Regions from separate parts of the Brevibacillus composti genome, predicted to be linked through region 2. Evidence: riboswitches for the same ligand, from Rfam matches in the RefSeq annotation. Region 2 holds a riboswitch; each other region holds the start of a gene.
The links. A riboswitch is a leader RNA that binds a small molecule or an ion and turns the genes downstream of it on or off. The one in region 2 is predicted to bind S-adenosylmethionine.
Positions count from the first base shown of each region.

Region 1 (10,406 bases), 140 kb from region 2:
CGCAAATGCGGGTGATGGCAAAAAGGACCAAACGAGGCGGCTACAGTTGGAGTGTACGGGGAGTACAAGCGATGTTGCGAGCCATTATGGCACGACAAGAGGGAAGTCGTTTGAGCGGCCAGGCGATAGCGAAGAAGCAAGTGTTACAGCCCAACCCAATGGTCCGAGTGAAGGACTTGCTACGGGAAGTGAAAGAGCAGGCAAAAGGCTATATAAACGGGACGATCCGCCTGTTGCACGGGTCATATCAAAGCAGCCCTACCGGGCTGGCCTTAAAAGCCCTTCGCGGATGAGGCAAAAATCGAGTGGAAGAAAGGAATCATACAAAAATAAAGCGCTTTCAAGAAGAGGAAACCAGAAGTCTTATTTTGGAGACAAAAAAATCCTGCCCACTATGGCTTGACTCACACGACGCAAAACGTCCACTTTCCCCTCTCGGAAAAAATGGTGTACACTAGTACCATCATGGGGTAAGGAGGAGCCTATTCATGAACATGTTGTCATCGAGCGCTCTCGGGATGCTGATCCCGTTACTCATGGCGACCGCAGTCATCTTTGTACGGATGCGGGCTCAAAAAAAACCGGTTTCCGCGCGTCGAATTATCTTGCCGCCCTTGTTTATGTCCACGGGCTTTGCCATGTTTCACTTTCCGGAAACGGCAACCCCGTTTGCGTATCATGTTACGGCCTTCCTGATCGGGCTGGTACTGTCGATCCCGCTGATCCTGACATCCCGGTTTGAATTCGTCGGCCAGGAGGTCTATCTCAAGCGCTCCCGAGCGTTTTTTCTGATATTGCTGGGTCTGTTGGTGATCCGAACCGCGATCAAGCTGGTGGTCAACGATTCGTTTACCGTCATGCAAACAGCCGGTCTCTTCTTCGTCTTGGCGTACGGCATGATCCTGCCCTGGCGCCTCGCGATGCTGTATATGTACCGGCAATTGGTCAAAAAACCGGTGCGGACGTAAGTCTACAAAGATAAGAGCAGAGCCCTTTTCACATGTACGGGGCCTGCTCTTTTTTGTTACCACGCGTATCTGCTTCCAAATAACCATACCCGCCGGCCGGCATCCGCCCCGGCAAAACGGATCAAAAAAGGCCGTTCTCCTCTGGCTGCCAATGCCTCGCCAGCAGGTCCATCGCCTTCCGGACGGCAAAAGACGAGATCGCCCCCGGGACAGGACAGCCGTCTGCAGGTCGCTTGAAGCTCCTCGTCGTAATAGTCCGGGCCGGCTTTGAGTCCCAACCACTCCTGCCAGGCTTCTGCCGCATCGGCCTGATCATGGGCCGCGATGGCGACATAGGCGATTTCGCTTGCGCCATTAGGATGCGGCGCCACCACTCCCCGACGGGTCAAATCCGCAAGCCGGCTCTCGTCCGTATCCGCCCACTCAATCAAAAACGGCATGCGGTACTTCCGCCGCGGATCTTTTGCAAACAGCATTTTCCACTGGATCAGGCTGCCGTCTTCCCGTCTCCTGCTTCCCGCAAGCGGACCTGTCACTTGGCAGCCTTGCTCGCGAAAGCGCTCTGACCAGCGCTCGATCTCACTGGTGCGAAGGGCGATCTGTCCCATCCCTTCGCCGCAGGGCCGATCGGCCAATAGCTGTTGGACCAGCGGATTCTCTGACTTCGCCGCAATCTCCGTCGACCGCGCGGCGAAGAACTCGATGTAAGACAAGCCAAAGTAGCTCAAGCTGTTATAGGTCCCCCACGCCTCGTGTTGTCCCCCCGCCACCGCGTGAAAACCGGCGTCCCCAAGCGGCTCCAGAGCTTCTGCCGGAGGCCTGTAGAGAAAGTGCACCAGATGATCAAATGAGAGTTTCACCCAACCCGCCTTCTTTCCCATGTCTTTTTCCCAAATCGTACCTCATCCCGGCAGAAAGTCAACGGGGGACCTCCTCATCTGTGGGCGGGAGATGTTTCAACGCATGCAGGTAACGCTCGGCTTCTTCCCGCTGTCTGGCCGCTTCTTCTGCGGACCACCCCAGCTCCTCGGCCATCAGACGGATCACCCGCTCCTTTTCGGCTTCGGCCTTCTCCACTTGAAAATACGTCCATCCGGTACGCAGCCGAAGAAAATCCAGCGCACGGACAGTCCTCTCCTCCTCAATCGCGTAACGGATTTGAGCAGCCAGCAGACTATCCGCATTCCCGCTTGCACTGATGCGATCGATGCGCTCGTAGATCCTCAGCGTATTGGTGCCGTACGTGTCGATCCACTCCCAGGCCGTGTCAGCATCTACGCCTAGATCTGTGCCCAGGCGATGCATTTCCCGCTTCCACTCCGCGTAATTGTCGTAGCCGTGTCTCTCTCCGCCGCTGATCACGATCGCGTCGGTGGAGCATCCGGGATATCTCTTGCCTTCCTCCGCCTGCAGTTTCCGCGCGACCAAATTCACCACTTTTTCCGCCATCTTCCGAAAGCCTGTCAGCTTCCCGCCGGCGATCGTAATCAATCCGGTCGACGAGTGGAAGATTTCGTCCTTGCGGGACAGTTCGGACGCCCCTTTCCCCTCTTCGTAGATCAGCGGCCGCAGCCCTGCCCAATGGGACAGGACATCTTCGGTTCGCAGATGGACCGTGGGAAACATGCTGTTTACGGCCCGCAGCAGGTAGTCGCGATCTGCCGCCGTCGTTCTCGGCTCGTCAATCGAGTGGCGGTAGGACGTATCGGTCGTCCCGATGTAGGTGATTTTCCCCCGCGGAATGACGAAGACCATGCGCCCGTCCGGGGTATCAAAATAAGCGGATTGCCTCACAGGCAAGCGCTCCGCCGAGACGACCAGATGCACCCCTTTTGTCAAATACAGCCGTTTGCCCTCCAGGGAACCGTCCATCTGGCGCACGCGGTCTACCCATGGACCGGCGGCATTCACCACATGTTTGGCTTTGAGGGCGTATTGTTTTCCTGACAGACGGTCGGTCACCATGATCCCCTTCAGCCTGCCGTCCTCGTAGAGAAAAGAGCCGGCCTCTGCGTAATTGACCGCTTTTGCCCCCAGTCCTGCAGCCGTTTTCAGAATATCCAGCGTCAGCCGGGCATCATCGGTCCGGTATTCAACATAGAGGCCTCCGCCTTTCAGCCCTTCCCCTTTGAGCAAAGGCTCATGGGCCAGCGTCTCCTCTTTGCCCAGCATGTTCCGCCTCTCTCTGCGGGCCACGCCGGCCAGGACATCGTAGATGAACAGCCCGATCGAGGTGGCCCAGTACCCATACGAGCCGCCCTGATAGATCGGCAGCAGCATCGGGGCCGGGATGACCAGATGCGGAGCGTTTTGATACAAAATGGCCCGTTCGCGCCCCACCTCCCGGACCAGCTTCACTTCCCCCTGTTTCAGATAGCGCAGTCCGCCGTGGATCAGCTTCGTCGAACGGCTGCTGGTGCCGGACCCAAAATCATTCTTTTCCACCAATCCCACGCGGATTCCCCGCTTGCTCGCATCGAGGGCGATCCCTGCTCCCGTGATGCCGCCGCCGATGACGAGCAGGTCGAGCGTCTCTTTTTCCATCTCTTGCAGATCATTCTGTCTGGTTCGCGCTGAAAACGGGTTTCCCACAGTAAGCCTCCTTTCCGGCTCGCGCCAGACGTTTTGACAAACAAAAACCCCCCATGAAAAAGACTGCCTGCCATCGGGCAAGCCGCCTTCTCAAAGGGGTATCTCCTCATCTCTTCCCTATTTTCAATTATTCAGGTGGAAACCACAATTCCTTTGTGCCGACCGATACAGCCAGCGCGAGTGCATCCAGCGCTTCGTTCAGGATGATTCGGGCGGAAATTTTTCCCCTTGGACGAAACATCATAACCACCTGACCGACCTCGCTTTTTTTCGGGGCGATCCCCTCGATACATCCATATGCGGGAAGGCTTGTTTGTTTGTTTGTCAGTGGTCAGTTCTTTTCTAGCGAAGGGGACCACTCACCCTACAAAAAGGAAAGGGCTGCCTGGACTGCCTTTTTCCAGCCGGCATACAGCTCATCTCGCCGCGCTTCTGTCAGCTGTGGCTCAAAGGTCTGATCCAGCCGCCAGCGGTTGCGAATCTCGTCTTTGCTCTTCCAAAAACCGACGCCCAGCCCGGCGAGGTAGGCGGCACCGAGTGCCGTCGTCTCGTGAATCTGCGGACGCTCGACAGGGACCCCGAGCATATCGCTTTGGAATTGCATCAGGAACTGATTCATGACGGCTCCGCCATCCACGCGCAGCTTTGTCAGCGGAATGCCTGCGTCCGCTTCCATCGCCTTGACGACGTCTTTGGTCTGGTACGCGAGTGATTCCAGTGTGGCCCGGATAAAATGCTCTTTCGTCGTCCCGCGGGTCAGTCCAAATACCGCACCGCGCACCTCACTGTTCCAGTAGGGAGTGCCCAACCCAACGAACGCCGGAACGACGTAGACACCTTCGGTCGAGGGGACGGAAGCCGCGTAGCGTTCGCTGTCTGCGGAGGTTTTCAGCATCCGCAGCCCATCCCGCAGCCACTGGATCGCCGAGCCGGCCACGAAGACGCTTCCCTCCAGCGCATATTCTACGCGCCCCGACAGTCCCCAGGCGATCGTGGTCAGCAAGCCGTGCTCGGAGCGGACTGCCTCTTCCCCTGTATTCATCAAAAGAAAACAGCCCGTGCCGTACGTATTTTTGGCCATCCCCCGATCGAAGCATGCCTGCCCGAACAAGGCCGCCTGCTGGTCGCCCGCAGCGCCGGAGATGGGCACTTCGGCGCCGAAAAAGAGATCCCTGTCGGTCGTGGCGTACACCTCGGAGCTGCTTCTCACCTCGGGCAGCATGGAGCGCGGCACGTCCAGCAGATCCAACAGCTCCTCATCCCACTGGAGATCGAAGATATTGTACATTAGCGTACGGGAGGCATTGGTATAGTCCGTGACATGGGCCCGGCCTCCCGACAGCTTCCAGATCAGCCAGGTGTCGATCGTTCCAAACAGCAGCTCGCCGCGCTCTGCCTGCTCCCTCGCCCCGTCCACATGGTCGAGAATCCATTTTACTTTGGTGCCGGAGAAATAGGCGTCGATCAAGAGCCCTGTTTTGCTCCGAAACAGCTCGTCATATCCCTGCTTTTTCAATTGCTCGCAAATCGCGGAGGTCTGCCTCGACTGCCAGACGATGGCATGATAGACCGGTACGCCCGTATGTTTGTTCCAAACTACGGTCGTCTCTCGCTGATTGGTTATGCCGATCGCAGCCACTTCCAGCGCTGAGATATTGTGGCTCGCCAATACCTCGCCGATGACGCCGACGACCGAGGACCAGATTTCCAGCGCATTATGCTCGACCCACCCCGGACCCGGAAAAAGCTGGGTGAATTCCTTCTGCGCCAGCCCGACGATGCTGCCTTGCCGGTCAAACAGGATGGCCCTCGAGCTGGTCGTCCCCTGGTCAATCGCCAGCACAACCTTTTTTTCCATCTGCGTCCTCCTTTCTCTCACCTCAGGGAGCCAGTACGGGAAATACATCTGCACGGATGCCAAAATCGCGGTGCAACAGCTCTCCATGCTCATCGGTAAACCCGCTTGCGACGAGGCCGATGCGCAGGACATTTGCCCAATCATACTGAATTCGCTGCTTGACTACCTCAACTCCTGCCCGATCCAAAAAATGCAGGATCTGGTCCGGCGACCCTTGTGAGCCTTCGCTCTCCAGATAACAGAAGCTCCACTTTTGTTCCTGTGGACGGACCTTGTCTGCCTGCCGCTCCTGCCAGATCGGGTGGGGCGTGAAGCGCTGTGTCAGCAAAAAGGCCAGGTCTTCCACAACCGCGCTTGCGGTAGGCAGCTCTCCTGCCCCTTTTCCCATGAACAGGAGATCGCCAACGATGTTTCCCGATACCTGCACGGCATTGTAGGCATCCTGCACCTGGGCAAGCGGATGATCCAGCGGCAGCAGCGTCGGGCTGACAGACAGTTGGATCGCCCCCTCTGTCCGGGAGGCCCGGGCCAGCAGCTTGATTCGATAGCCCAGCTCCTGTGCGAGCGCCAGCTGTCCGAGATGCAGAGAGTCAATCCCCTTCCGCTCGGCCGCATGCAGCGGCAGGGACTCACCGTACACGAGCTGGGCGAGGATGTAGGACTTGTAGAGAGCGTCCCAGCCTTCCACATCAGAGGTCGGGTCCGCCTCGGCATATCCCAGCTCCTGCGCCTGCTTCAGCGCCACCTCATACGGAAGCTGATGCTGCTCCATCTGCGTCAGGATGTAGTTGGTCGTACCGTTTAATATCCCGCTGACTGAGGTGATCTCATTCGTCCGCAGGAATTGGCGGAGCACCCCCAGGATGGGGATCCCGCCCGCGACACTCGCCTCATAGGCGAGCTGCACGTGGTGGCGGTTGGCCAGCTCGACCAGTTCGGCCCCTCGCTTGGCGAGCAGCTCCTTGTTTGCCGTCACGATATGACAGCCCTTTTCCATCAAGGCCCGCACATAGTCATAGGCCGGATCTACTCCGCCCATCACCTCCACGACGATGTCCACCTCTGCGTCCAGCACGTCCTCAAACGAGGTGGTGACCAGATCGCGGTCGATCTGCACCGCCCGCTGCTTATCCGTATCCCGGACCAGCGCCTTGACCACCTCGACACGGCGGCCCAGCCGCTCGGAGAGCTTCTGCTGCTGCGAACGAATGGTCTTCAACACCCCGCCGCCTACTGTTCCGACACCCAGCAACCCAACCTTTACCACACCCGTACTCATCGCCAAACACTCCTTTTTCTTTCAGACCCAGAAAGCGGAAAAGCCCTCTTCCGCAGAAGAAGGCTTGTGTAGAGACGGGGGCCTCCTTCTTATCTTTCAGGACACTTCAAGCGTCCTGCAGGAATTGGCACCTTGTCACGCTGAACGTGACGGTTGCCGGGCTTCATCGGGCCAGTCCCTCCGCCTCTCTGGATAAGAAAGCTGTATATTTTTTGGTAATAAAAAAACCCTCTTCAGACAAGAAGAAGGCCGGCTTTACATACGCACATGCTCTCGCTTCTTATCTGCCAAGACGACAAATCGTCTTGCAGGAATTGGCACCTTGTCGCGCGAACGCGACGGTTGCCGGGCTTCATCGGGCCAGTCCCTCTGCCTCTCTGGATAAGAATGGTGGTAACCTGTTTCGCTTTCATTGTAAAGAATTCCATGAAACACGTCAAGAACATGATCAATCGGGATCCGGCGCTGAGAGGGATACCGACATGCTGTCATCGTTCACGCATTTCACGCAAAAATTGCAGCAGCTCCCGATTGAATGAGTCCGGTCGTTCCTGCGTTAGCATATGCCGTGCTTCGGGTATTACCACCAAGCGGGAGTTTTTTATATGCTGGTGCAGATACTGGCTGCATGCCAGGGGAGTTGTCAGGTCTCCCTCTCCCACGATGATGAGAACAGGCACTTCGATTTCTGCCAAATACTCTCTGCTGTCCGCATTTATGGAGGCGATCATGGAGCCTCTGTAAGCGGCAAGATGATTATCAGCGATGGTCTTTTTCATGTTCTCGATCAACTCGATCGGAGCATTCTCGGTAAACGACCGTCTCGCAATCAACTCAGCCAACTCTTCCATTTTCCCCTGATCGATGTAAGAGAGTCGGCTCTCCAAGCTGGACTGTTTCATATTTTCGGGAAAGTAGGAAAATGTGGCGGCGAGAACAAGCGTCTGAACCTTTTCCGGAAAGTCCCGATAAAACATTTGCGCGATGGCGCCTCCCATGGACAGCCCAACCAGATGCGCCCTATCAATCGACAACTGACACAACAACCGGTTCAGGTCATGCGCATAGGTCCGGATATTCACCTCTTCCGCGGTCCATTCCGACTCGCCATGTCCTCTCAAATCAAAGGTCAATACACGGTACCCATTGTTGACCAACGCCTCTTTTTGCACATCCCAATCTTCCAGCCTTTGGCCCAATCCATGAATCAATACCACATCATGGCCTGTTCCCTCCAGGACGTAGCGCAGCGAAATGGCGCCCTTTGCCAATCAGCTTCACTCCTCTTCTGATACGTACCGCATTCTTTCTTGGGCGTTGTCAGGCTTCTTTTCCTCCATGCTTTTTCTCCGTTTTGACAGCCAGTTTTTCATGCCGCCGATGATCCCCTGCGGGAAAAACATGACAGCGAGAATATACACGGCCCCAAAGAAAATCATCCACCGCTCAAAAATCCAGTGAACCTTGGCAAGATCGGTTAAGCCCGCATGCGCCAGCAAAATCAGCGCCGACCCGATGATCCCCCCGTACAGGGTACCGACCCCGCCGATAATCGTCATCAACAGCGCGTCAAGCGTCACGTTTGTGGAAAAGACCGCCGTATTGACAAAGCGCAGCGTAACCGCGTACATCGATCCGCTGAGACCGGCAACCACTCCTGCCACGATGCTGGCAATGATCTTGTAGTGGATAACCTGGTAGCCGAGCGACTCTGTCCGCTGCTCGTTTTCCCGGATGGCCTGCAGCACTTTTCCTACCGGAGATTCCGTAAACCGTTTCAAGGCGTACAACGTCACCAGCATAAAGGCCAGCGCGACAAAGTAAAAAACCAAGCGGTCACGAAACAGGTCTGGAATCTGAAAAGGAAATCCGTCGTTCCCCTTCGTTACGCTGCGCCATTTCTCTGCAAGCACGTAGAACAAGCCGGCGAAGGCTAGCGTCAGCATGGCGTAGTAGTGGCTTTTCAGCCGCAGCGAAAGAGCCCCGATCAAATAACTGACAATGCCAGTCAGGATCAGCACGACCGCCTGCGCGACGAGAAAGACAACAACCGATTCCTCCCATCGGCTCATCATGATGGCGGTCGTGTATGCGCCTATACCGAAGAACATCGCATGGCCAAAGGAGATGATTCCCGTATACCCGAGCAGGATGTCGTAACTCATCGCAAATACGGCATAAATAAAAATTTGCGTGAGCAAGATCAGCGCGCTCCGCGAGTCGCTCAAAAACGGAAACAAAACGAGTATCGCAACCGCCACGGCCATCGCCAGGCGCGAGAAGGACAGCAAGTTTGTCCGCAGCATTATCCCTTCCCCCCTAACAGGCCCGTAGGTCGAAACATCAGGACGCCGACCATCAGCAGCATATTTACAGCAAGAGACAAACTGGGCACATAATAGGCCATATACGCCCCCAGCACGCCGACCAGAATAGCGGCAAGCGCCGATCCGCCAATGCTGCCCATGCCGCCGATGACGACGACGATGAAGGCAAGAATGCCATAATCCATTCCGATTTCCGCGTGAATGACACCGGAATAGGGAGCAAACAGCATGCCGCCAAGCGCAGCCATTCCCGAACCCAGGATAAATACGAAGAGAAACACTTTTTTGATGTTGATTCCCAATGCTTGCACCATCTCTTTGTTCATCACGCCCGCACGGACGATCAGCCCCAGTTTTGTCCGCTTGAGAACGTACTGAATGCCGAAAAAGACCAAGGCACCGACGACAATGATGAACAACCGGTATTTGATCAGGACGACGCCCCCCACGAGCCAGCTCTCGCTGAGATAGTCAGGGAGCGGAACACTGATTTGATTCGGGCCAAAAAAGACTTTTAATAATTCATTCAACACCAACAGGACGCCTAGCGTGATCAAGATTTGCGACATATGGTTTCCGTACACCGGCTGCACGATGAACCGCTCCAACGCCCAGCCGAGCAGCATGCCGACGAGGATGGCGCCTGCGATGCCGACCAGATAGTTCCCCGATAGGACGTAGATCCAGACTCCCGCGTATGCCCCCCAGGCGAATAGAGCCCCGTGTGCGAAGTTAAGTACATTCATCAAGCCAAAAATCAGCGTCAATCCGGCTGCCAACAGGAATATCAAGCATCCTGTGGCAAGTCCGTTTACCGTTAATCCGACCAGCACCTCCACCCGCGAGTCCCCCCTTTCCACCTTCGCTTATGCAATGCCCAGGTACTCCTTTTTCAACTTTTCATTGGTCTTCAGCTCTTCCATCATTCCTGTGTGGACGGACATGCCGTCGTCGATGATGTAGTAACGGTCGCCGATTGCGCTCGCCATGTGAAAATTTTGCTCCACCAGCACAACCGTCACCCTCTTTTTCATCTCATGCAAAGAGCGGATCACTTTTTCCACAACAATCGGTGCCAATCCTTTGCTCGGTTCGTCAATCAAGAGGAGCTGATTGTCATTAACATAAGCCCTGGCGATGGCAAGCATCTGTTTTTGGCCGCCGCTCAGCAGCCCTGCGTGTTTTTTCCAAAATGTTTTTAAATCGGGAAACAGATCGACGATCCACTCCTGCCTCGCCAATGTGGCCTCATCCGGCTTCTGTATGGCCAATTTGAAGTTTTCCTCGATCGTCAAGTGCGGAAACACCCCCTGATCTTCAGGGACATAGCCGATTCCTTTTCGTGCGATCTCATAGGTGGGCAAGCTGTGGATCTCTTCTCC
Region 1 covers NZ_CP066308.1:1,729,788-1,740,193, reverse strand. The annotation lists gene JD108_RS09025 (ISLre2 family transposase) at 1-293, shown strand, start outside; gene JD108_RS09020 (CcdC family protein) at 489-968, shown strand; gene JD108_RS09015 (VOC family protein) at 1,025-1,828, opposite strand; gene JD108_RS09010 (glycerol-3-phosphate dehydrogenase/oxidase) at 1,887-3,560, opposite strand; gene glpK (glycerol kinase GlpK) at 3,925-5,418, opposite strand; gene JD108_RS09000 (homoserine dehydrogenase) at 5,441-6,697, opposite strand; SAM riboswitch class I at 6,784-6,896, opposite strand; SAM riboswitch class I at 6,975-7,085, opposite strand; gene JD108_RS08995 (alpha/beta fold hydrolase) at 7,186-7,968, opposite strand; gene JD108_RS08990 (branched-chain amino acid ABC transporter permease) at 7,975-9,003, opposite strand; gene JD108_RS08985 (branched-chain amino acid ABC transporter permease) at 9,003-9,863, opposite strand; gene JD108_RS08980 (ABC transporter ATP-binding protein) at 9,891-10,406, opposite strand, start outside.
Region 1: another riboswitch for S-adenosylmethionine. It lies ahead of JD108_RS09000 (homoserine dehydrogenase); the one in region 2 lies ahead of JD108_RS08340 (aminotransferase class I/II-fold pyridoxal phosphate-dependent enzyme).

Region 2 (10,406 bases):
TTTTTAGCCAACTCTCTACGGTCATGTTCCAGGTTCCAGAACTGGCTACGCCGGAGAGAATTCAATCAGACGGCCTGTTCCTTCATACGCTGACGATCAAGCAGGATGAATTCAATCAGTTTCTGATGACCAAGGACAAATTGTTCCAAAACTCGGAGTTTCGCTTCGAAAATGATCAATTGATCGTCGAGGGCACCTATGATCACATGCAGATCAAGCTGGTGGGATCGTATGAGCTGGTTTCGCCGAAAGAGTTGAAATTTCGCATCCATGAATTGTATTTCGACGGCTTCGCCCTGCCTTCCTCCACGATCGAGGAAATGGATCAGGCCTATGACTTTGGCTTCTATCCGGAGCTGATCTCGCCGAACATCCAGGTACAGGGAATCAGCATGGCAAACGAAGAGTTGAAGCTGCAGCTAAAAATTAACTTTCCCTTTGGATTTGGACAAAAGTAAGGAAAAAAAGGCCAGCAAGCTAGCTGGCCTTTTCCTGCTTCTGGAGCGAGTCCAGATGAAGTTTCATTTCCTTTTCCAAGCGGTGAAGCGTGTTCAGGACTTCTTTGGTCAGTGCCGGGTCCTTTTGGCCTTGCTGGACGGCGGCCAAGGTGAGAGAAACGGGATAGATGACATACTGACGTTTGCCATTTTTCCGATAATAATGAACATACGTAGGAATCCACTCTGCTTCTTCGAAACTTGCTTCCCCATTCTCTCCCTTGTGCAGGGTCAGCTTCAAAATGACGCCGACATCTTTGTAATCGCGCCGCTGCGCGGAGATGAAATTGCCCAGCGAATAGGCGATCAGACCGTTGTGGCTCATCCCGCTTTCCAAGGTAACGGTTTTCCACTCATACGGCTGTACGACGTGCGGATGTGCTCCCAAAACCAGATCGGCCCCGTACTGGATGCAGAGACCGGCGATCTCCCGCTGCGCAGCGCTCGGCTGCCTCTGGTATTCATTGCCGAAATGGAGGGCGACCGCCACCAGATCAACTCCCGCCTCTCTCGCTCTGGCAATATCCGCCTTGATCAGAGCGGGGTCGATCAGATTGACCAGATACGGCTTTCCTTTTGGGATGGGAATGCCATTCGTCCCGTAGGTGTAGGCGATCAGCGCCAGCGTAAAGCCATCTTTCGTCAGCAGCAGGGGCTGGTTGCGGCTCGCCTCATCGCGAAACGTCCCGGTGTGCTGAATGCCTGCGCGATCCAGCGCTTCAATCGTGCGCAGCACCCCCGCTTCCCTGCGGTCTAGGGAGTGGTTGTTGGCTGTCGTCAGTGCGGTAAAGCCCAGCTGTTTCAAGGTATCCGCCAGCGAATCCGGGGAGTTGAACATCGGGTATCCGGTGTACTTCAGCTCCGCTCCGGCCAGCGTCGTCTCCAGATTGCCGATCAGCCAGTCCGCTTCCTGAAAGATCGGAGCGACCTGGTTGAAAAAAGGAGCGAAGTCGTAGTTCGACCCGTCCGGCAAACGGGCAGCCTCCAGCTGCTCGTCATGAACCATGATGTCTCCGACCGCCATCAAGGTAATGCGCTGTTCCGGAAACCGGGAGGGCGGCGGCTCATGCCCTCCCGCTCTTTCCGCTGACGGGAGCGGCCCCCCTTCTGCCGGCGGCGGCTCGCGTCCCGCTTCGGTATCAGACGTGACAGGAGATGCGGCGGGAGTTGCAGCGGATGTCGGCACGGATGGCGCCACTGCGGCGGGCGGATGGGGCGTTCCTGTTGACGGAGCGCAGCCCCAGACTCCCCACGCCAGCGCGATACTCAGTGTAAAAGAGGTGTACTTGCTTCTCATCGAAGCATACCGGTTACAAACGGGTTAAACGTTTTTTCGGTGTCAATCGTCGTCTTCGGGCCGTGTCCCGGATAGACGATCGTCTCATCATCCAGCTCAAACAATTTGTCCTGGATGCTGATCATCAGTGTCTCAAAATCACCGCCGGGCAGATCCGTTCGGCCGATGCTTTGCGCAAACAGCACATCTCCGCCAAAGCAATGGCGTCCAATGACAAACGAACAGCTGCCTGGAGAATGGCCGGGCGTATGCAGCACGCGGATGGAGAATCCAGCCAGCTCCAGCGTCTGCCCGTCGGCCAGCTCGTGTTCCGCCCGCTGACAGATGATCGGTTCAGGCAGGTTCCAACGGCTGGATCCATTGAGATCGGGATCGGTCAGCCATTCCTGCTCCAGTGGGTGAATGTATACGGGAGCATGGGTCAGCTCCCTTACTTGGTTCAGGCCGCCGATATGGTCCAGATGAGCGTGGGTGAGCAAGATGGCCGCTACCTTTTTGCCGGCCAATTTTCGCAGCAGCGGTTCCGGTTCCATCCCTGGATCGATGACGATGGATTCTCCCGTTTCGCTGTGGGTCAGGATATAGGCATTGGTCTGAAACGGCCCTAAAGCCATACTCTCCACTAGCAGATTATCTTTCATGTGAAACCTCCTTCTCTCTTGTGTTACGATGAATCAAAACGACAAAATGAGGTGTATCCATTGAAGCGGATGTTTGGGATCGAGATGCAGCAGGCGCCGGGAAAGCTTCCCGGTTTCTATGCTCAAGTCATACATAAAATTGGAGATCATGTCAATGTATATGACCGTGATGAGCAGCTCTTGATCGTCGAAAACGAGCAAGAGCGGGACAAGCTGATCGAAATTCTGGAGAAAGCCTCGATGCTGGGCGAAGAATTCCCGTTGTGGCTCCTTCCTGCAAACGCCGAGATGGCCGACCTGGACGCGGTCGGTTTTGAAAGCCAAGACGGCCATCTTTATGTATATGCAGACCGGGTGGCAGCTTTTACGCTGGATCCAGCCATAGGGGCGGAGCGGGACCGCTGGGCGGCGCTGGAACAGATGAAAGAGTCGATTCTCGGACGCATTCCGGCCGCTGCCGCCTCTGACACCTGGTACCTGATTGATTCCGAGCAGGACCAGCTGATGCTGGGAATCGCCAAGGCCTACGGCGTGCAGCTTCATTTTTTTGCTGAATAAGCGGCGCGCTCTATTCTACCGTGTCAAATCGGTATCCGATCAGCTGGTTGTCATGCAGCCGGAGCAACAACTTATATTTGCTGCCCTGCAGGGTGATTTCCTGACTTTGTCCCGCTGCTTGTCCGTACAGCTGCTGAATTTTTTCCGGGCCGTCGTATGCGGCCAGACCGCGGTTAGTGGCAAACGCCGCCGCCTTTTCACGCGGGATGCCGCCGACCACGATGGAATGGAGCACTCCCTGCTTGACGGTCACCATCAGCTGTGTCTCGTCGACCAGGAGCAGGCCCATGACCATCGTTCCGGCTCCGGCAGCGAGCTGATCGGCCGTATAGCTTTCCCGGGTGACTGCATCCATGAAATCGGCCTTTGTCGGCTGGAGCTGCTCCATCGCCTCTTTGATATTTTGACCCAGGTAGATTCCCCGGATGCCGTACTCTTTGGGGTCTTCCGGATCAAAAGCCGCCGCCAGGCCATTTTCTCCGGACGGCGAACTGCATGCCTGCAGCAGCCATACAGCTGCCAGCAACCAGATCGCCACTCGCACATATCTCGTCATCATCGCCGTTCTCCCTTTTTTCTGGTGAATAGTTGTCCATATTTTATCTTATCTTACCGGGATGGGAGAGGACAATAGAGGGCCGCGCAGCACATTTGAATGTTTTCTTCTTCCATTTTCTGCGGTAACATGACGAATAGGACGTTATTTTTTGGAGGGGTGTACGACTATGGATTACGGTTTTGTTTGGCAACAGTATGAATTGATTCGCGGACTCACGCTTAGCGGCATGCAGGAGATTTCAGAGGCGCAGGCGGATATCGTGCCGGAAGGTTTTTCCAACAACTTGCGTTGGAATCTGGGCCATATTCTGCTCAGCCAGGATGCCCTCCTCTATGGTCCGACCGGGATCAAAGTCCCTTCCTCCTACGGGGCCCTTTTTTCCCCTGGAACCAAGCCGGCCGATTGGCAGGGAGAGGTCCCCAGCCTGGAGACGCTGAGCCAACAGCTGCAGGAGCAGACAGCCCGCATCAAGAATGATTTTGCAGACCGCCTGCAAGAGAAGCTGCCCACTCCGTTTAGCCTGAGGGGCAAAGCGCAGATCGATACATTTGGAGAAATGCTTCTGTTTACGCTCTACCATGAAGGCATGCACAGCGGCATTATGAGTCAATTGAAAAAAGCGGTGAACCGCCAAGCGTAAGGAACATCAGCGAACAGTCCGGAGACCATGCCGGGCTGTTTTTTCTTTCCTGAAATGGAAAAACCGCTCCCATCAGGGGAGCGGCCGCGTCGAGCCCTTTGCTATGGGGTGATACCGATCAGTCTCTTTGGCTCTTCAACCTCCGTAACAGAGTTTGTGTTACCTAAAGAGTACGGTTTCCGCCAGTTCGACTACTGTCGAATGCTTGATCATGACCATCCACGGTTCTTCGCCTCCTGCAAGGCTATTTGCCGGTTTGATTCATGGATCACTGGGCTCGACACCTATATCTTTACCCCTTTTCCTGTTCTTATTCGGCCTACAGCAAATCCGCAGCCAGCTGGGCCAGGACACTCCTCTCCCCTTTTTCCAGGCGAATATGGCCGGCCAGCTTTTGATCCTTGAACATCTCCACGACATAGGTCAGTCCGTTATTGCTCTCGTCCAGGTAGGGATGGTCAATCTGTTCCGGATCGCCCATCAAGACGATCTTGGAGCCCTCCCCTACCCGCGTAAGGATCGTTTTTACTTCATGCTTGGTCAGATTCTGGGCCTCATCGATGATGATAAATTGTCCGGGGATGGAACGGCCGCGAATGTACGTCAGGGCCTCTACCTGAATACTTCCCATTCCGGCCAGGATTTTGTCCAGATCCCCGGAGCGCTTTGTATTGAACAAATATTCCAAATTGTCATAGATCGGCTGCATCCAGGGCCGCAGCTTTTCTTCCTTTTCCCCGGGAAGATAGCCGATGTCCTTGCCCAGCGGCACGATCGGCCTGGCTACCAGCAGCTTTTTGTACGTCTGCAGGTCTTCGATTTGCAAAAGGCCCGCCGCCAGTGCGAGCAATGTCTTTCCCGTCCCGGCTTTCCCGGTCATGGTGACCAGGGGGATATCCTCCCGCAAAAGCAGTTCGACTGCCATCTTTTGCTGAACGTTTCGCGCCCGAATGCCCCACATGGGATCGTCGTCGGCGAGCAGCATCTCCAGATTTTTTCCCTCTGTATCCACCTTCCCGATCGCGGAGATCGACGGATTGCATTCATCCTTCATGACCAGAAACTGGTGCGGATAGAAGCGTTGCTGGGGAAAGCTGGTTTGCAGGGGGAGCCTGCGATTGGCGTAGTAGCTCTTGATGATGTCTGGAGCCACCTGCAGCTTATGGTAACCGGAGTAGATATGGGAATGTTCTCCGACCACCCGATCTGACAGAAAATCTTCGGCGATCAGCCCGAGCGCATCTGCTTTCACCCGCATCAGTGCATCTTTGCTGACGAGTATGACGGGCCGCGGATGAGGCGATACATTTTCTTCTTCCTGCAAGTTCAGCGCTACTGCCAGAATCCGGTTGTCATTGGTAATTTCCGTAAATTGCTTTTGCAATTTGGAGAGGGAGGAATGGTTGAGCTCCACCCGGAACAGCGCTCCCGTTTCCAACATAATTCCTTGATGCAGATGCCCCCATTCGCGAAAGCTGTCCAACAATCTTGATACATAGCGGGCGTTGCGGCCAATCTCGTCCATATAGCGCTTTTTGGAGTCAATTTCTTCCAACACCACGGCGGGTATGACGATTTCGTTGTCCGCAAAGGAAAACATCGCCCGTGGATCTTGCAGGAGTACGTTGGTGTCCAGAACGTAGATTTTCTTCAAAATCTCGCCTCCTATTACCCATCTGATATACCCTATGCAATTTTGGATGGGATGCTCTGCCGCTGGCGACGTGATGTACTACAGTGTATGACAGTGCCAGAAAAGATAGACGGCGCTCGGAATGAAAAGTGGGACAGGAGAACACAATACGGGTAATCATCTCTTTTCTGCGCAAACATCTTGAGCATGCATCTTTTAGGTAAAGGAGAATGACCGTGAAACGGACAATGATACTCGCGCTTGGTGTCAGCCTGCTCTTCACCGCATGCAACAACGCCAACAAGCCCCCAGCCAATCAAGCCGCTCCGCAGCCCGGCCAAACCGCCAACGAGACTCAGCGTGTGAAACAGACCGCGCCATCCCCCGCCTATGACCAGTCGCCGCAAGCGACGGCAGACCGCTTGGTGCAGCTGGCGACGCGGGTGCCCAACGTGACTGACGCGACTGCCGTCGTCATGGGCAAATGGGCCGTCGTCGGGATCGACGTGAACGCACATCTGGATCGTCCGGAGGTAGGCGTGATCAAATATACGGTCGCGGAAGCACTTAAGGAAGATCCCCAAGGAGCCGCTGCCCTCGTCACCGCCGATCCGGATATCGTGCAGCGCCTGCGTGAAATGGCGGCCGATTTCCGCAATGGACGTCCCGTCGCCGGTGCTGCGGAAGAGCTGGCGGACATCGTCGGCCGCATCATCCCGCAAGCTCCCCGTGATGTGCAGCGGCGGGAAGAGACGCCCAATCGGCAAAATGAACAGCGCATCAATAAAAGCGGCAAGGCAAAGCCCGAGGGCAATCAAAAAATCCCTGTCAATCGGCCCTGAAACGAAGAGGCATTCCCCGGTTACACCCCGGAGAATGCCTCTTTGCCGTCTTCGTATGCGTGTGTCACCTGCGGCACGTAAAGTTCCAAACCTTGCAGGGCTTGCTCCAGATCGCGAATCAGATCGTCGGCATCCTCCAGCCCGGCCGACAGCCGGATCAGCCCCTCGGTGATGCCCCTCGTCTCTCTCTCCGCCTTGGGCATCGCCGCGTGGGACATGCCAGCCGGATAGGAGAGAATCGTCTCCACGGCGCCCAGACTAACCGCCACGATCGGCAGCGTGACCCGGTCAAACAGCGCCTTCGCCCGCTCCCGGCTGCCCACATCGAACGAGAGGACAGCCCCGTGCCCGCTCGCCTGACAGGACTGGAGCTCGTGGCCCGGATGATCCTTAAGCCCCGTGTAATACACCTTGGTCACAGCCGGATGGTGGCGCAGCCAGCCCGCGATCTGTTCCGCCGTCCGGGTACTGACATCCAGGCGGGCTTTCAGCGATTTCAGACCGCGCATCACCAGCCAGGAATCCTGCGCTCCCAGTACGGCCCCCATGCCATTTTGGATAAAATAGAGCTGTTCCCCCAGGTCATTGTCTTTCGTCACCGCCAGGCCGGCTACCACGTCGCTGTGCCCGCCGATAAACTTGGTGGCCGAGTGGATGACGATGTCCGCGCCCAGCTCCAGCGGACGTTGGTAATAGGGGGTCAAAAACGTGTTGTCGACGATGACCAGCAGGTCAAATTTTTTCGCCAGCCTGCATACCGCAGCAATATCCGTCACTTTCAGAGTCGGATTGGAGGGTGTCTCCAGGTAAATGCCCTTCGTCCGCGGCGTGATCGCCTCCGCCACTCGATCTACGTAAGTGGTATCGACAAAGGTGACATCGATATTCATGCGGGACAGCACCTTGGTCAGAAAACGGTAGGTCCCTCCGTACACATCTTCGGCCACGATGACGTGGTCGCCCGCCGAAAAGAGCATGAAGACGCTGGAGATGGCCGCCATACCGGAGGCGAAGGCAAATCCCCGCTCTCCCCCCTCCAGCACCGCGATCGCTTCTTCCAGAGCCTGACGGGTGGGATTCCCCGATCGCGCATAATCATAGGCTCCCGGCCGGTCCAAATCGGCCTGGTGAAAGGTAGAGGCCTGATAGATGGGCGTCGAGGCCGCCCCGGTGACAGGATCGAAACAAGAGGTTCCGTGCAGCAGCTTGGTTGCAAATTTCATCGGGTACACTCCCCTGCGATCAGGCTCAGGGTGGCGTCGAGCGCCTGGCTGATATCCGCGATTAAATCTTCGGGATGCTCGATCCCGACCGACAGCCGCAGCAGCCGATCGCATACGCCCACGTACTCGCGAATCTCCTGCGGGATATCGGCATGGGTCTGGGTGGCCGGGTAGGTGCACAGCGACTCTACGCCTCCCAGACTCTCGGCAAAGGAGACGATCCGCAGGTGCTCCAGGAAAGGAGCCACCTGTGCGGCAGAGCGCACCCGGAATGATACCATGCCGCTGTAGCCGCTCGCCTGCCCGCTCTGAATCTCATAGCCCGGATGGTCGGTCAGCCCCGGATAAAAGACCTCTGCCACGGCGGGGTGCTCCCGCAGTTTTTCCGCGATCGCCAGAGCATTGCTCTGATGCCGCTCCATGCGCAGGGCGAGGGTTTTCATCCCTCTGAGGAGCAGCCAGCTGTCCTGCGGACCGAGGACGGCGCCGATGGAATTGTGCAAAAACCGAACCTTTTCAGACAACTCCGCTCCCTTTGTCACAATCAGGCCCGCCAGCACGTCATTATGCCCGCCGAGATACTTGGTGGCGCTGTGCAGCACCAGATCGGCCCCCAACTCCAATGGCCGCTGACAGTAGGGTGTCATAAACGTATTGTCGACCAGTGTGAGCAGCCCGTATTTCTTTGCGATGACCGAGACAGCCCGGATGTCGGTAATCTGCATCAACGGGTTGGTCGGCGTTTCGATAAACACCGCTTTTGTCTCCGGCCGCACGGCATCCTCCAGCGCTCGCAGATCGCGCAGGTCCACGTAGCTGAACTGCAGGCCGTAACGGGTCAGGACCTGCTCGAACAGACGATACGTGCCCCCGTACAAGTCAAGCGACACGATCAGGTGATCTCCTTTGGAAAACAAGCCCATCACGGTGTGAATGGCGGCCATGCCCGATGCACAGGCAAAGCCCGCGTCGCCGCTCTCCGCTTCGGCGATGGCTTCCTCTACGACCGTTCGCGTCGGATTGGCCGTTCGTGCATAGTCATATCCTGTACTCTGCCCCAAAGACGGGTGACGATAGGCCGTCGCGTAATAGACGGGAAAGCTGACTGCGCCGGTCGTCCCGTCGCGTCCCACTCCCGCTTGAACCAGTTTGGTTTCTACATGCATCTTTCTCTCTCCCCTCCCATGTTGAACGAGGGCATGAAAAAAGCCCCCTTTTCCTCTGAAAAGAAGGCTTTGTTTACGTCGCCGTAAGCAAACCCTTCTCATCTTTCAGAGCAAAACATCGCTCTGCAGGAATTAGCACCGTATTGTCCTGCTCATACAAGGATCACAGGAAAATTGGTTGCCGGGCATCATCGGGCCAGTCCCTCCGCCACTCTGGATAAGAAGTTTGCTATTCATTTGATTGATCCTAATACTACCGGAAAAAATAAGAAACTGTCAACTTATTTCTTTTTGCTGCTGTCTACTTTTATTCAGCCCCGCGCAGCGCGGTCATCACCTGATTGTCCAGCTTGGCCGCCGCATTTTTGTCATACGTTTTTTCATACTGGGGTTCCACAGAGATACGCGAGCCGTAGAACATGACATCGCGTACAGCTTCAATCGTCACTTCCACCATCGCCAGCTTCAGCGGAACATTCTCCATCCGTTCGGTTTTTACGACCGCCCGGCCATTGATCGCGTAGGATGAACCGGCGCCGATCAAGTGCAGAACGACTTGCGGCTGTTTGGCAATATTGGCCAGGATGCGCGAGCGATTATCGACCGCAAACCGGATGACTTGCGGGGTAGCCGCGTATGTCCAGGAAAGCGAGCTGAGCGAAGGAGCTCCTGACTCGTGGTCAATCGTACCCAGCGTCACAAAGCGCTCCTGTTGCAACAGCCCAAACAATTCCTCCGAAAGTGTCTGGGATACAGTCTCAGCCATTCCGAAGCCTCCTCGTCATAAAGTAATGTCATGTCTATTGTACCTGTCAGGGTAACGATAGGCAAACCTTTCCGGTCCCGCTTGATTCTTGCCCTCATTTTCCCTAGACTGTTAGATACTTGGAACAACAGATGACAGGAGGAGATTTTCAGATGCAGACTACCCCTGTGGACCGCCTGTTAGAAAAGATCGATCAACTGCTCGCCGAATTGCAGGAAGTGCGCAAGCTAAACGAGCGCATGGACAAAATCGCCCTGTTTTTGGAGGATATTCGCCTGGCTGACGTGATTCAAAATTATACAGCCCCGCGCAAGCTGCTTGTCACGAATTTCCTCGCAGGCTTGGCACGGGGCTTGGGACTGACGATCGGAACAGCCATTGTACTCGCCCTGCTGGGCTCCGTCCTGAGCAAATTCTTCGCTGTCCCCATTATCGGCGACTACATTCGCCAAATTGTTGACTACGTAGCCGGTTATTACGGTCAGCCTTAGTCGTCATCCCGTTCATCGTCACGGTCATCGTCGCCGTGATCATCATTGCCGTGTTTTTTCCAATAGCCGTAGGCATTGCCGTTTGGATGCTTC
Region 2 covers NZ_CP066308.1:1,587,668-1,598,073, reverse strand. The annotation lists gene JD108_RS08385 (coiled-coil domain-containing protein) at 1-458, shown strand, start outside; gene JD108_RS08380 (CapA family protein) at 478-1,794, opposite strand; gene JD108_RS08375 (MBL fold metallo-hydrolase) at 1,791-2,435, opposite strand; gene JD108_RS08370 (hypothetical protein) at 2,505-2,993, shown strand; gene JD108_RS08365 (PLP-dependent aminotransferase family protein) at 3,004-3,552, opposite strand; gene JD108_RS08360 (DinB family protein) at 3,719-4,192, shown strand; gene JD108_RS08355 (PhoH family protein) at 4,512-5,846, opposite strand; gene JD108_RS08350 (YhcN/YlaJ family sporulation lipoprotein) at 6,056-6,667, shown strand; gene JD108_RS08345 (aminotransferase class I/II-fold pyridoxal phosphate-dependent enzyme) at 6,688-7,890, opposite strand; gene JD108_RS08340 (aminotransferase class I/II-fold pyridoxal phosphate-dependent enzyme) at 7,887-9,056, opposite strand; SAM riboswitch class I at 9,152-9,280, opposite strand; gene JD108_RS08335 (pyridoxamine 5'-phosphate oxidase family protein) at 9,364-9,822, opposite strand; gene JD108_RS08330 (DUF5665 domain-containing protein) at 9,975-10,313, shown strand; gene JD108_RS08325 (hypothetical protein) at 10,310-10,406, opposite strand, start outside.

Region 3 (10,406 bases), 1.8 Mb from region 2:
GACCGTATCGCGCTTCCGTCCGCGTAACCGCTGGCCCGTCAGCGGCGGGCAGTTCTTGAGCAGCAGCTGCTTTTCTCATCCAACCACTCCTTTGGCCAGGGCGGGCTCGGGCGAGCTGCCCGGCGAGTGCGAACCTTTGCCTGGCGTAAAGCCGGATGCTGGCTCATTCGCCCCTCTATCGGGTGTCTGCTGACTGTTACCTGATTGCCGCAAGCGATTTTCCGCCCGTCTCACCCGTCTTCCCGTGGTCCGGTCAAAGACGTAGAGACTGCTCCGCGGCACCGTCACCATCACCGGTGTACCGCTGTCCATTAAGGTGTCCACAGCGGTCTTGACCACGATGCGTCCCTTCTTGGTTTCCACATGGTAAAGCGCATCCGAACCGAGAATCTCCCGGGAATGGATTCGGCCGGGAAGGAGCAGTTCATCCAAGGTCGATGCGGATACAGCATCCGCATGACAGAGATGCGCTTTCTCCGGGCGGAACCCCCACTGCTCCTGTCCGTCTCCATCGGCGGGGATGATATTCATCGGCGGAGAGCCGATAAACTGGGCGACGAACAGGTTCTCCGGCTCCAGATACAATTCCATCGGCGCCGCCACCTGCATGATTTGGCCCTCGTTCATCACCACGATCTGATCCCCCATCGTCATCGCTTCCACCTGGTCATGGGTGACGTAGATAAAGGTGCTCCCCAACTGCTTGTGCAGGCTGGTCAGTTCGACCCGCATCTGGTTGCGCAGCTTGGCGTCCAGATTGGAGAGCGGTTCGTCCATCAGGAACACCTGCGGTTTTTTCACCATCGCGCGGGCCAGGGCCACGCGCTGTCTCTGTCCGCCGGAGAGCTGGGCGGGCTTCCGCGTCAGGTACGGCGTCAGGCCGACGACTTCGGCTATTTCCCCGACCCGCTGCTGGCATTCCTTTTTCGAATATCCCCGGTTTCTGAGTCCGTAGGCGATATTGTCATAGACACTCATCGTCGGATAGAGAGCATAGTTTTGAAAAACCATTGCGACATCCCGTTTGCCCGGAGGCAGATGGGTAACCGGCTGCTCGCCGATCAAAATCTCCCCGCTCGTGGCCTCTTCCAGCCCGGCAATCATCCGGAGCGTCGTCGATTTCCCGCATCCCGACGGGCCGACCAGTACGGTAAAGGAGCCGTCGGGGACGACCAAATCCAGACCTTTGACCGCGTTCTGGCTCTGAAAAGCCTTGGTAATCTGCTTCAACACCACTTCCGCCATCCGTTACTCCCCTCCCTGGATCTTTACGGCCATCATCTCTTCCGCAAAGCGGCGAATATCGGCAAAGCGGTAATCGGGGACGGCATACTTCCACTCCATCGGTCCGTACCACTCCAGGACGACCGATTTGACTCCCGCTCCCACCGCTGCCAGGACGTCATACTGACTGTCTCCGATCATCAGCGCCTGTCCGGGCTCCATGCCGAGCAGCTGCAATGCCTTCGCGATCGGCTCCGCTGAGGGCTTGCCCCGCGAGACGTCATCGACAGCCACCACTACCTCGAACAGATCGGCGATTCCCGCCAGCTCCAGACCCGCTACGGCGAACTCCCGCTGTTTATTCGTCACCACCGCCAGGCGAAAGCCCGCTGCCGACAGCTTTTCCAACTCCTCGCGAACATGGGGAAACAGGCGGGCATGCTCCTGGTGATGCGCACGGACATAGGAAAAGTAGCAGTCCATCACAGCTTTTCGGTCATAAGTCTTTTCCGCTGCCGAGGCCAAAAAGTCATCAAAGGACTCGCCAAAGCGATCTTCCAGGTCGGCGCGGCCAAATCGTCCCGGGGCAAACTGTTCCGCCGTGTAGACGACTGCGTCAATCACCGCCTCTTTGCTGTCCAACAGGGTCCCGTCCAGATCAAACAACAGGCATGGATACATCGGCCAGACACTCCTTCCATAATGGATAGCTTCCTGCTGAGACGGCCGCTGCCCCGAATTGCAGGGCATGCTCCATCTGCTCCCGCTTGCGGATCAGCCCGCCCGCGATGATCGGCGTCTCCCCCAGCTCCCGGGCGTACTCCGCGATCATCTCGGGGAGCAGCGCCGGCATCAGCTCGACCGCATCCGGCTTTGTCTCCTGAACCGACTGCAGACCCGACCGGAGCGCGTCACTGTCTACCAGGAAAAGCCGCTGGATCGTGAGCAGACCTTCTTTTTTGGCCAGCTTCACCAAGGTATTGCGCGTCGTCACGATGCCGTCCGGCCTGACGTAATGAGCGACGAAGGCGACGCCTTCCCGGTCGTAGCTGATCCCGCCGATTCGCTCCAGATGCAGAAAGACGGGGATGTCCCGGCTCTTGAACAGATCGACGTAGCGTTTGATGACCCCGATGTTGCCCGTCGAGAGCACCACCGCGCTGACCTGTGCCTCTGCCGCTTTCTCCAGAAATTTTGCCTCTTTGACGGATGCAATCATTTTGAATCGGTGAAGCCGTTGATAAAATTCTGCCTGATTCACGTCGGCCTGCCTCCTTTTCCAAAACCAAAAAACCCCATGCGACAAGACAATTGCCAAAGACTTCAGGATGAAAGTGCTTGGTAATGAATGTCGGGGGTTTCTCCAGGGCTCCAACCGAAAACGATTCACTTGTTAGTTCGTATGATAAGGCACTCGAGTTAAGAGAACGTGAACATTCCATTAATGTTCTGAAATGTCTCTGTAAATTCCCAGGCACGAGGCTGCGGGGAGATGAAGCATATTTCCTCGCGAATACAAAAAAGCACACCCCTCTTGGGTGTGCCCGATGTATGAATGCTGTTCTCCCAGCCAAAACAGCCAGATCAGATCGATACAGCCGCGACCGCATCCAAAGCGATCTTCGCCTCCGCCTCAATCGCTTTTTGCGTCGTCTCGGTATGCGGGTCGTAGGTCTCCAGCAGGTCGGCATCCGCGTAGCCGTCAATCGCCAGAATCGATCCGGCCTTCATGCCTCGCAAAGCCGATATGACGAAGAGCGCCGAGTTTTCCATCTCTACGGCCAGGACGCCTGCTTTTTGATACAGCTTATGCGGAAATTCCACGACGCCGTTGTAAAACATGTCCATCGTCAGGGTAATGCCCTCCGCCACATAGAGGCCTGTCCGGCGCTCTTCTGCCGCCTTGACCAGAGCATTCACCACATGGCGGTCCGCCAGTGCCGGGAATCCGGGAGGAACCAGCTGACTGGTCAGTCCATCCTGACGTACGGCCGCCGTGCTGATCACCAGACTGCCCGGCTCGATTTCCTTTTGGTAAGAACCGGCCGTTCCTATACGGATGATGGTTTTTACCCCGCCCTTGGCCAGTTCCTCAAAGCAGACGGCTGCGCCCGGCGAACCGACGCCATGGCTGACCACCGCTACCTCGATGCCGTTCCACTTTCCTTTGTAGCTGTGGTATTCGCGGTTTTCCCCGATCAGAGTGTGCTCCGCAAGCAGAGAGGCGATCCGCCCCGCGCGTTTCGGGTCTCCGCACACGATCACCCGTTCCGGCAGTTGGGCCGGGTCAATTTTTAGATTCGGCAGCATTTTAATCAAACTCCTTTTTCTCCCACTCATCTTCCGGGATCGGCAGGGCTTCGCCGGAGAACCGCTCCTCGCGGAAAGGATCTCCGTTCAGGTGAAAGCCGTTTTGCTCCCAAAAGCCGGGCTTGTTTTCGGTCATAAATTCAATGCCTCGCAGCCATTTCACGCTTTTCCAAAAATAGAGGTGGGGGACGATCAGCCGCAGCGGCCACCCGTGCTTGTCAGTCAGCGGCTCCCCGTCAAAGGAGTGGGCCAAGAGGACATCATCCCGATCCAGATCGGACAGCGCGAGATTTGCCGTGTACCCGTGGTCGCCGTGCAGCATCACGTAGCTGCCCTTCGGCACCACGCCCGCAGCCGCGAGGAAATCACGGAAGCGCACTCCTTCAAACCGGTTGTCGAAGCGCGACCAGCGGGTGACGCAATGGATGTCGCAGGTGAGGGCGCTCTGCGGCATCGCCAGCAGGTCGTCATAGCGCAGGGTCACTTCCTGTTCCACTTCACCATATACCCGCAGCGTCCAGGTCTTCAGGTCGTAGACCGGCACCTCCCCCTCGTGCAAAATCGGAAAGCGCTCCGTGAGCACCTGGCCCGGCGGCAGCCTTTTGGCCAGGGCGGGGTCGACAGCGGGCACCTTCATGCGTTTGATTCGATCCGCTTTATTCATCTCGATCTCTCCTCTCCTGACATGTCAAAACGGTTTCCGCTCTTATGCGCGGTTTATTCTGCCCATCGCGTGCTTTGCTCTCCTACCGCGTGCTTTGCTGGCCGGAGGCAGTCGAGGCTCCTTTGTCCTTGAGGAAGAACATCGCCAGAATCGTCAGCACGTACGGCAGCATGGCCGTGAACTGGGTCGGCAGGGAAAGGCCCTGCAGACGAATACTGAGTGCATCCATCAGTCCAAACAGGAAGCTGGAGGCCACGATTCCCAGCGGATGAGACTGCCCCAGCATCATCGCCACCAGTGCGATAAAACCGCGTCCCGCCGTCATGCCCTCAGAAAACATGGTCACCTGTCCCAACGAGAGCTGCGCTCCGGCCATCCCGCAGAGGACGCCGCAGACCACGATTGCCAGCACTTGCAGGCGAGTGGCTTTGAGGCCAATGCTGCGGGCTGCCGTATGGTTCATTCCGACCGCCAGCACGCGGAAGCCGGTCACCGTTCGGGTAAAAAAGAGGTGCAGCAATATGGCCGCCACAAACGCGATGTAGACCAGCGGTGAATGTCCCGACAGCACATCGCCCAGCACCGGAATATCGCCGATCACCGGCAGCTGCCATTTGGGAAGGCCCGCCATATCCTTGTCGTAGAACGCCCCTTTTACATCAAAGATGGCCCGGAGCGCGAACGTCGTCAGTCCCAAGGCGAGAAAGTTGATCGCCACCCCGACGACGATCTCGTTGGCCCGCAGGCCGATCGTCATATAGGCGAACAAGAGCGAAAACAGCACGGTGACGGCTGCCGCAAACAGCACCGCCAACAGCAGGCTGCCGGTAAAATGATTGCCCACGATGGCGGAGAATGCACCTACCAGAATCAAGCCTTCCAGACCGACATTGAAGATGCCGACGCGCGAGCACAGCGCCCCGCCCAGGGCCGCAAGCAGGATCGGCGTCACCATCCGCACGGTCGAACTGATGAGGGACCAATCCAGCAAATCAAGCAGCGCCATGCGATTCCCTCCTCTTGTTCTGGCGGTTTTTCCACCAGTCGTAGCTGAATTTCGCGGAAATGAACAATATTAATACAGCTTGAATCACACTGGCAAGCTCCAGCGGAACCTCCGTATTTCTCTCCACACCCATCGCTCCGGTCTGCAAAGCGGCCAAGAGCAGAGAGGTAAAGATGACCCCAATCGGATGGGAGTTGGCCAAAAGCGTCGCCATCAGTCCCGTCCAGGCAAAATTGGGCAGCGTCAGCGCCCCTTCCACATAGCGATAGTGGGAGCCCAGCACCTCGACCGTCCCGGCCAGGCCAGCCAGACCGCCGCTGAGGAACATGCCCGTCAGCATTACGCGGACCCGGTTTACCCCACCGTAACGGGCAAAGAACGGGTTTTGTCCGAGCATCTTCACTTCATATCCGAACGCCGTGTAGCGAATCACAAAGAAAATCAGCAGCGCCGCGGCTAAGGCAAACAGGAAGCCCGCATGGAGGCTCATGCCGCTAAACAGCTTGGGCAGCCAAACGCTTTTCTCCAGCATGGGTGTTTGCGGCATCGCCGCGGACCCGGTCTTGTCCTGAAACGGATCACTTACCAGATACCCGGCAAACAGGACGGCTACGTAGTTGAGCAGCAGGGAAGAGATCAGCAATTGAATGCGGAATCTCGCTTCCATATATCCAGCCAAAAGCGACCACAACCCTCCCGCCAGCACGCCCGTTGCCAAGGCAGCGAGCATTTTGACCAATCCGGGCGCCGGCAGATAGAGGGCCACCAGTGTAGCGCTAATCGCTCCAGAGACCATCTGCCCCTCGGCGCCCAGGTTAAAGACGCCCGCCCGGAAAGCGAGGGAGAGCCCCAGCCCGATCAGCATAATCGGCGTTGCTCGCGCCAGCGTGGAGGTGAGGAAATAAAAGCTGCCAAATGCCCCCTTCCACATCTCCTGGTACGTGCCCGCGATCGATTCACCCACCGCGGCAATCACGATGGCTCCGGTCAACAGGCCGATGACGACTGCCAGCAGCGGTTGAACCAGCGACTTACATAGCTGCTTGAGTGCTTCCATGAATACTTCCTCCTGCCATCAACACGCTGATTTTCTCTTCCGTCGCTTCGGAACGCTTCAATTCCCCGGCAATCTTCCCTTTGTACATGACCAGAATCCGATCCGACAGCGCGAGAATTTCCGTCAATTCGGACGATACCAGGAGGATGCCGTCGCCGCTGTTGCGCTTCTCCAGCAAGGCCTGATGGATGTACTCCATCGCCCCGATGTCGACGCCGCGTGTCGGCTCAGCTGCGAGCAGGAGCGGCGTCTCTTGCCCCAGCTCGCGAGCGACGATCAGTTTCTGCAAATTCCCGCCGGAGAGATTGCCCGCCTCTTCCTTCAGATGGCGGGAGCCCGTCTTGATCGCGAACCGCTCCACCCAGCTTTCCACGACGCGGCGAAACGCCTTCCGCATAATGATGCCGCGCCGGGAGTATTCCGGCTTTCGCTGATAGCCCATCAACGCGTTTTCCTCGACACTCTCCCGTTTGGCTGTCCCCCATAAATAGCGGTCTTCCGGGATATGGGCCAAGCCGGCCTCGCGGATCTGTGCAACCGAGTGGCGGGTGATCTCTTTGCCGCCCAGACGGATGACGCCGGAGGATACGGGCCTGAGCCCGGTAATCGCTTCGAGCAGTTCGGATTGCCCGTTGCCCGAGACCCCTGCGATGCCGACGATCTCTCCGTGATGGACGGTAAATGTCACATCGTCGACGGACGTCTGCTTCTCCCGTACCGTCACGCCCTGCACTTCCAAGAGCGGCTTGCCCTCCAGATGCACCCGCTCACTCAATCGCTGGAGCTCGCGGCCTACCATCAAGCGGGCGAGATCGTCCGTATTCGTCTCCTGCCGGGAAACGGTCCCGGTGACGCGTCCGCCGCGAAGCACCGTGATCCGATCTGCCACCTCCATCACTTCCTGCAGCTTGTGCGTGATCAAAATGACGCTTTTGCCGCTAGCCGCCAGATGGCGAATCGTCTGCAGCAGCTCTTTTACCTCCAGTGGGGTTAATACGGCTGTCGGCTCGTCCAGGACGATAATATCCGCTCCCTGGTAGAGAACCTTGAGGATCTCCACCCGCTGCTGCTCTCCTACTGAACAGGCAGACACCTTGGCGCCTTCTGCGATGGGAATCCGATAGCGCTCGCTGAGGGCACGGACCGCCTGCATCGCTTCCTTGCGCTGAAAGACTCCTTTTTTCTGCGGTTCGTACCCGATGACGATATTCTCGGCGACGGTAAAGTCGGGGAAGAGCATGAAGTGCTGGTGGACCATGCCAATCCCCTGCCGGATGGCATCTTCCGGGCCGCGAAAGACAACCGCTTTTCCATTGACGACGATCTCTCCCGATGTCGGCTGCTCCATGCCGTAGAGCATGCGCATCAATGTCGTTTTGCCCGCGCCGTTTTCGCCGACGATGGCATGGACTTCCCCTTCTTTTAGCGTGAAGGATACGTTGTCGTTGGCGGTGAAATCCCCGTACCGCTTCGTCATGCTCCGCATCTCCAGTCGGTATGTCACAGGTTTCCCTCCTTTTTCCTTTTCCTCTGCGTAGAGCAGGAAACCGACTACAGGAGTGCAGTCGGTTTCCGTATAGAACGGGTTCTTATTGTTTCAGCGGATCCGTCACGGTGCGTGTGCCGGCTACGATCTCATCCTTGATCGCTTTTACCTTGGCCACGACCTCCTCGCCGATGAACGAATTCAGCGGAGTCGCGCTCTCATGGGTGACATAGGTGACACCCACGCCGTTTTCCTTCAGTCCGTAGGCTACGGCACCTGGCTCAAGGCTGCCCTCGACAAAGGCTTTGACCGTTTCATACACGGCGGAATCGGTCCCCTTCAATTGAGACAGGACGATGTGCTCAGGGTCGATGCTGGTGCGGTCAACGTCCTGGCCGGAGGTGTAGAAGCCTTTTTCCTTGGCGGCTTCGAATACGCCGAGATCCCCTACTGCCGCTGCCCCGTAGATAAAGTCGGCTCCCTTCGACGCTTGCAGGAGAGCCAGCTCCTTCGCTTTTGCCGGGTCACTGAAGCTGCCGACGTAGTTGATTTGCACTTCCACATTGGGATTGGTGGCCTTCAGCCCTTCCTGGAAGCCGTCCGTCCACTTTTTCAAAATCGGAATGTCCATCGCGGCCACGATGCCCACCTTATTGGTCTTGGTAGCCAATCCAGCCGCGGCTCCCACCAGATAAGCAGCTTCTTGCTCGCGGAACATGACGCTGCGCACATTTGGCAGGTCCACTTGAGTATCGATGATGGCAAAAGTGCGGTCCGGATTTTCCGTCGCCACTTTTTTCAGCGCGTCCTCCGCTTCAAAGGAGGAGGTGATGATCAGATCGTACTGCTCGGCCACTGCTACGCGGATATTCTCCTCGATCGCTCCGTGGTCCGTCGATTCAATGGTCTTCACTTCTACGCCGAATTCCGCCGCCGCTTTTTTCGCGCCGTCGTCCATTTGCTGAAAGAACGGGTTTACCCCGATTTTCTCGGGCAGCACCAGAGCGACGCGTTTTTTCGGAGCTTCCTGTCCGCCTGCCTGCGCCTGTCCTTTGTCTTCGGGGGCGGAGCCTCCAGACGAGCAGCCCGCTGCAAGTAGTGCAAATGTCGTCAAAGCCAAAAGCAGTTTTTTCATGATGTCCTTCTCTCCTATTCCTACAGATCATTTCGTATTTTGTTTCTATTTGAAAAACTCGGCTGGCACCAAGTCTCCCCAGGGAATAGCCTCCGCTTACCGCATCCGCCCGCCTATGAAAAAAACTCTTCCCGAAGGAAGAGTTTGCCGTATATCGCCAACCTCTTCCTCATCTGTCAAAACCCCATAGGTTCTGCAGGAATTGGCACCTATCTGTACACATCATGTACATAGGTTGCCGGGCTTCATCGGGCCAGTCCCTCCGCCGCTCTTGATAAGGTAAGGTGAAACTATTCACTTGGATGAATTCATTCTAGCAGAACAAAACGAAATTGCAATTCTTTTTTTCCGATTGCGAAAGTTTAGGATTGGCTTTGGAACGATTGCTTCAATTTCGCGGAAAGGGCCGTCAGCTCGCCGATTTCCTCGGTGATCTCCCGCACTTTTTGGTGCTGATTTTCTGCGGTGGCGAACAACTCTTCCAAATTGGCAACCGATTCCTCGGTGACGGCCGTAATGGTAGACATCTCGGCGGCCACTTCCCCGGAACGCATTTTCACGCGATCCATGCTGGTGCGGACGTGCTCCACGGCCTCCAGGAACGACTCCATCCCCGAACGCACCGTCTCGATGGAAGCGACGGTCTCTACGGCCAGTGCTTGGCCCTTCTCCACCGAAACTTCGCCCGTACTCATATGCTTGACGGCATTTTCGCTCTCCTGGTGCAAAGACTGCAAAATTTCCGCGATCTCTTGTGTGGCGGTAGCGCTTTGTTCCGCCAGTTTCCGCACTTCGTCCGCCACAACGGCGAAGCCGCGTCCATGCTCGCCGGCCCGGGCCGACTCAATCGCCGCATTCAAGGCGAGCAAATTGGTCTGCGTAGCGATCTGATTGATCGTCTCCACGATCTCCTCTACCCGGTTGGCCTGTTTGTTCAGCTCGCGGATGGTCGAAGAGGCGACATGCACGGCCTGCACGATTTGCTCCATCTGCCCCGACAGCTCATTCATCATGCTGATGCTTTCGGCCAGGCGGCGGCTGTTCTGATCGGCTTCTGCTTTCATCGTGGCCGCCTGCTCATGGACCGTGACAATTTCCTGGTCGATGGACTGCACTTCCTCCTCGATTTTGACCGTAGAATTGGCCTGCGATTCCATGCCTGTCGCCACTTCTTTAAACGCGATCATCATGTCGTCCGTATTGCGTTTGGTCGTCTCGGCATGTTCATGCACATGCTCGGAGGTGCGCTCGACCTGCTCCGTCACCAGCTTGATATCCCGCAGCAGCTCGGTGAGGCGGTGTTCTTTCTCTTCCGCGACGCGTCTGGCCTTTTCGGCGATGGAGAGAGAGGCTTGTCCGGCCAGGCAGAGATAAGCCAAGCCTGCAATCATCAAAATAAACATGACGATCCGCAGCAACAGATTCACTTCCGTAAAGTTTCCGTCAAACAAGTGGTAATACCCGGTATAAAACCCGACCGCAGTTGCCGCGACCTGTGCGACACCCGCGAAGACGATCAATTTC
Region 3 covers NZ_CP066308.1:4,255,509-4,265,914, forward strand. The annotation lists gene JD108_RS21195 (carbohydrate ABC transporter permease) at 1-79, opposite strand, end outside; gene JD108_RS21200 (ABC transporter ATP-binding protein) at 76-1,245, opposite strand; gene JD108_RS21205 (HAD-IA family hydrolase) at 1,249-1,905, opposite strand; gene JD108_RS21210 (glycerol-3-phosphate responsive antiterminator) at 1,883-2,485, opposite strand; gene JD108_RS21215 (nucleoside phosphorylase) at 2,809-3,534, opposite strand; gene JD108_RS21220 (sulfite oxidase-like oxidoreductase) at 3,536-4,198, opposite strand; gene JD108_RS21225 (ABC transporter permease) at 4,281-5,204, opposite strand; gene JD108_RS21230 (ABC transporter permease) at 5,191-6,261, opposite strand; gene JD108_RS21235 (ABC transporter ATP-binding protein) at 6,236-7,765, opposite strand; gene JD108_RS21240 (BMP family lipoprotein) at 7,851-8,882, opposite strand; SAM riboswitch class I at 9,049-9,163, opposite strand; gene JD108_RS21245 (methyl-accepting chemotaxis protein) at 9,245-10,406, opposite strand, start outside.
Region 3: another riboswitch for S-adenosylmethionine. It lies ahead of JD108_RS21240 (BMP family lipoprotein); the one in region 2 lies ahead of JD108_RS08340 (aminotransferase class I/II-fold pyridoxal phosphate-dependent enzyme).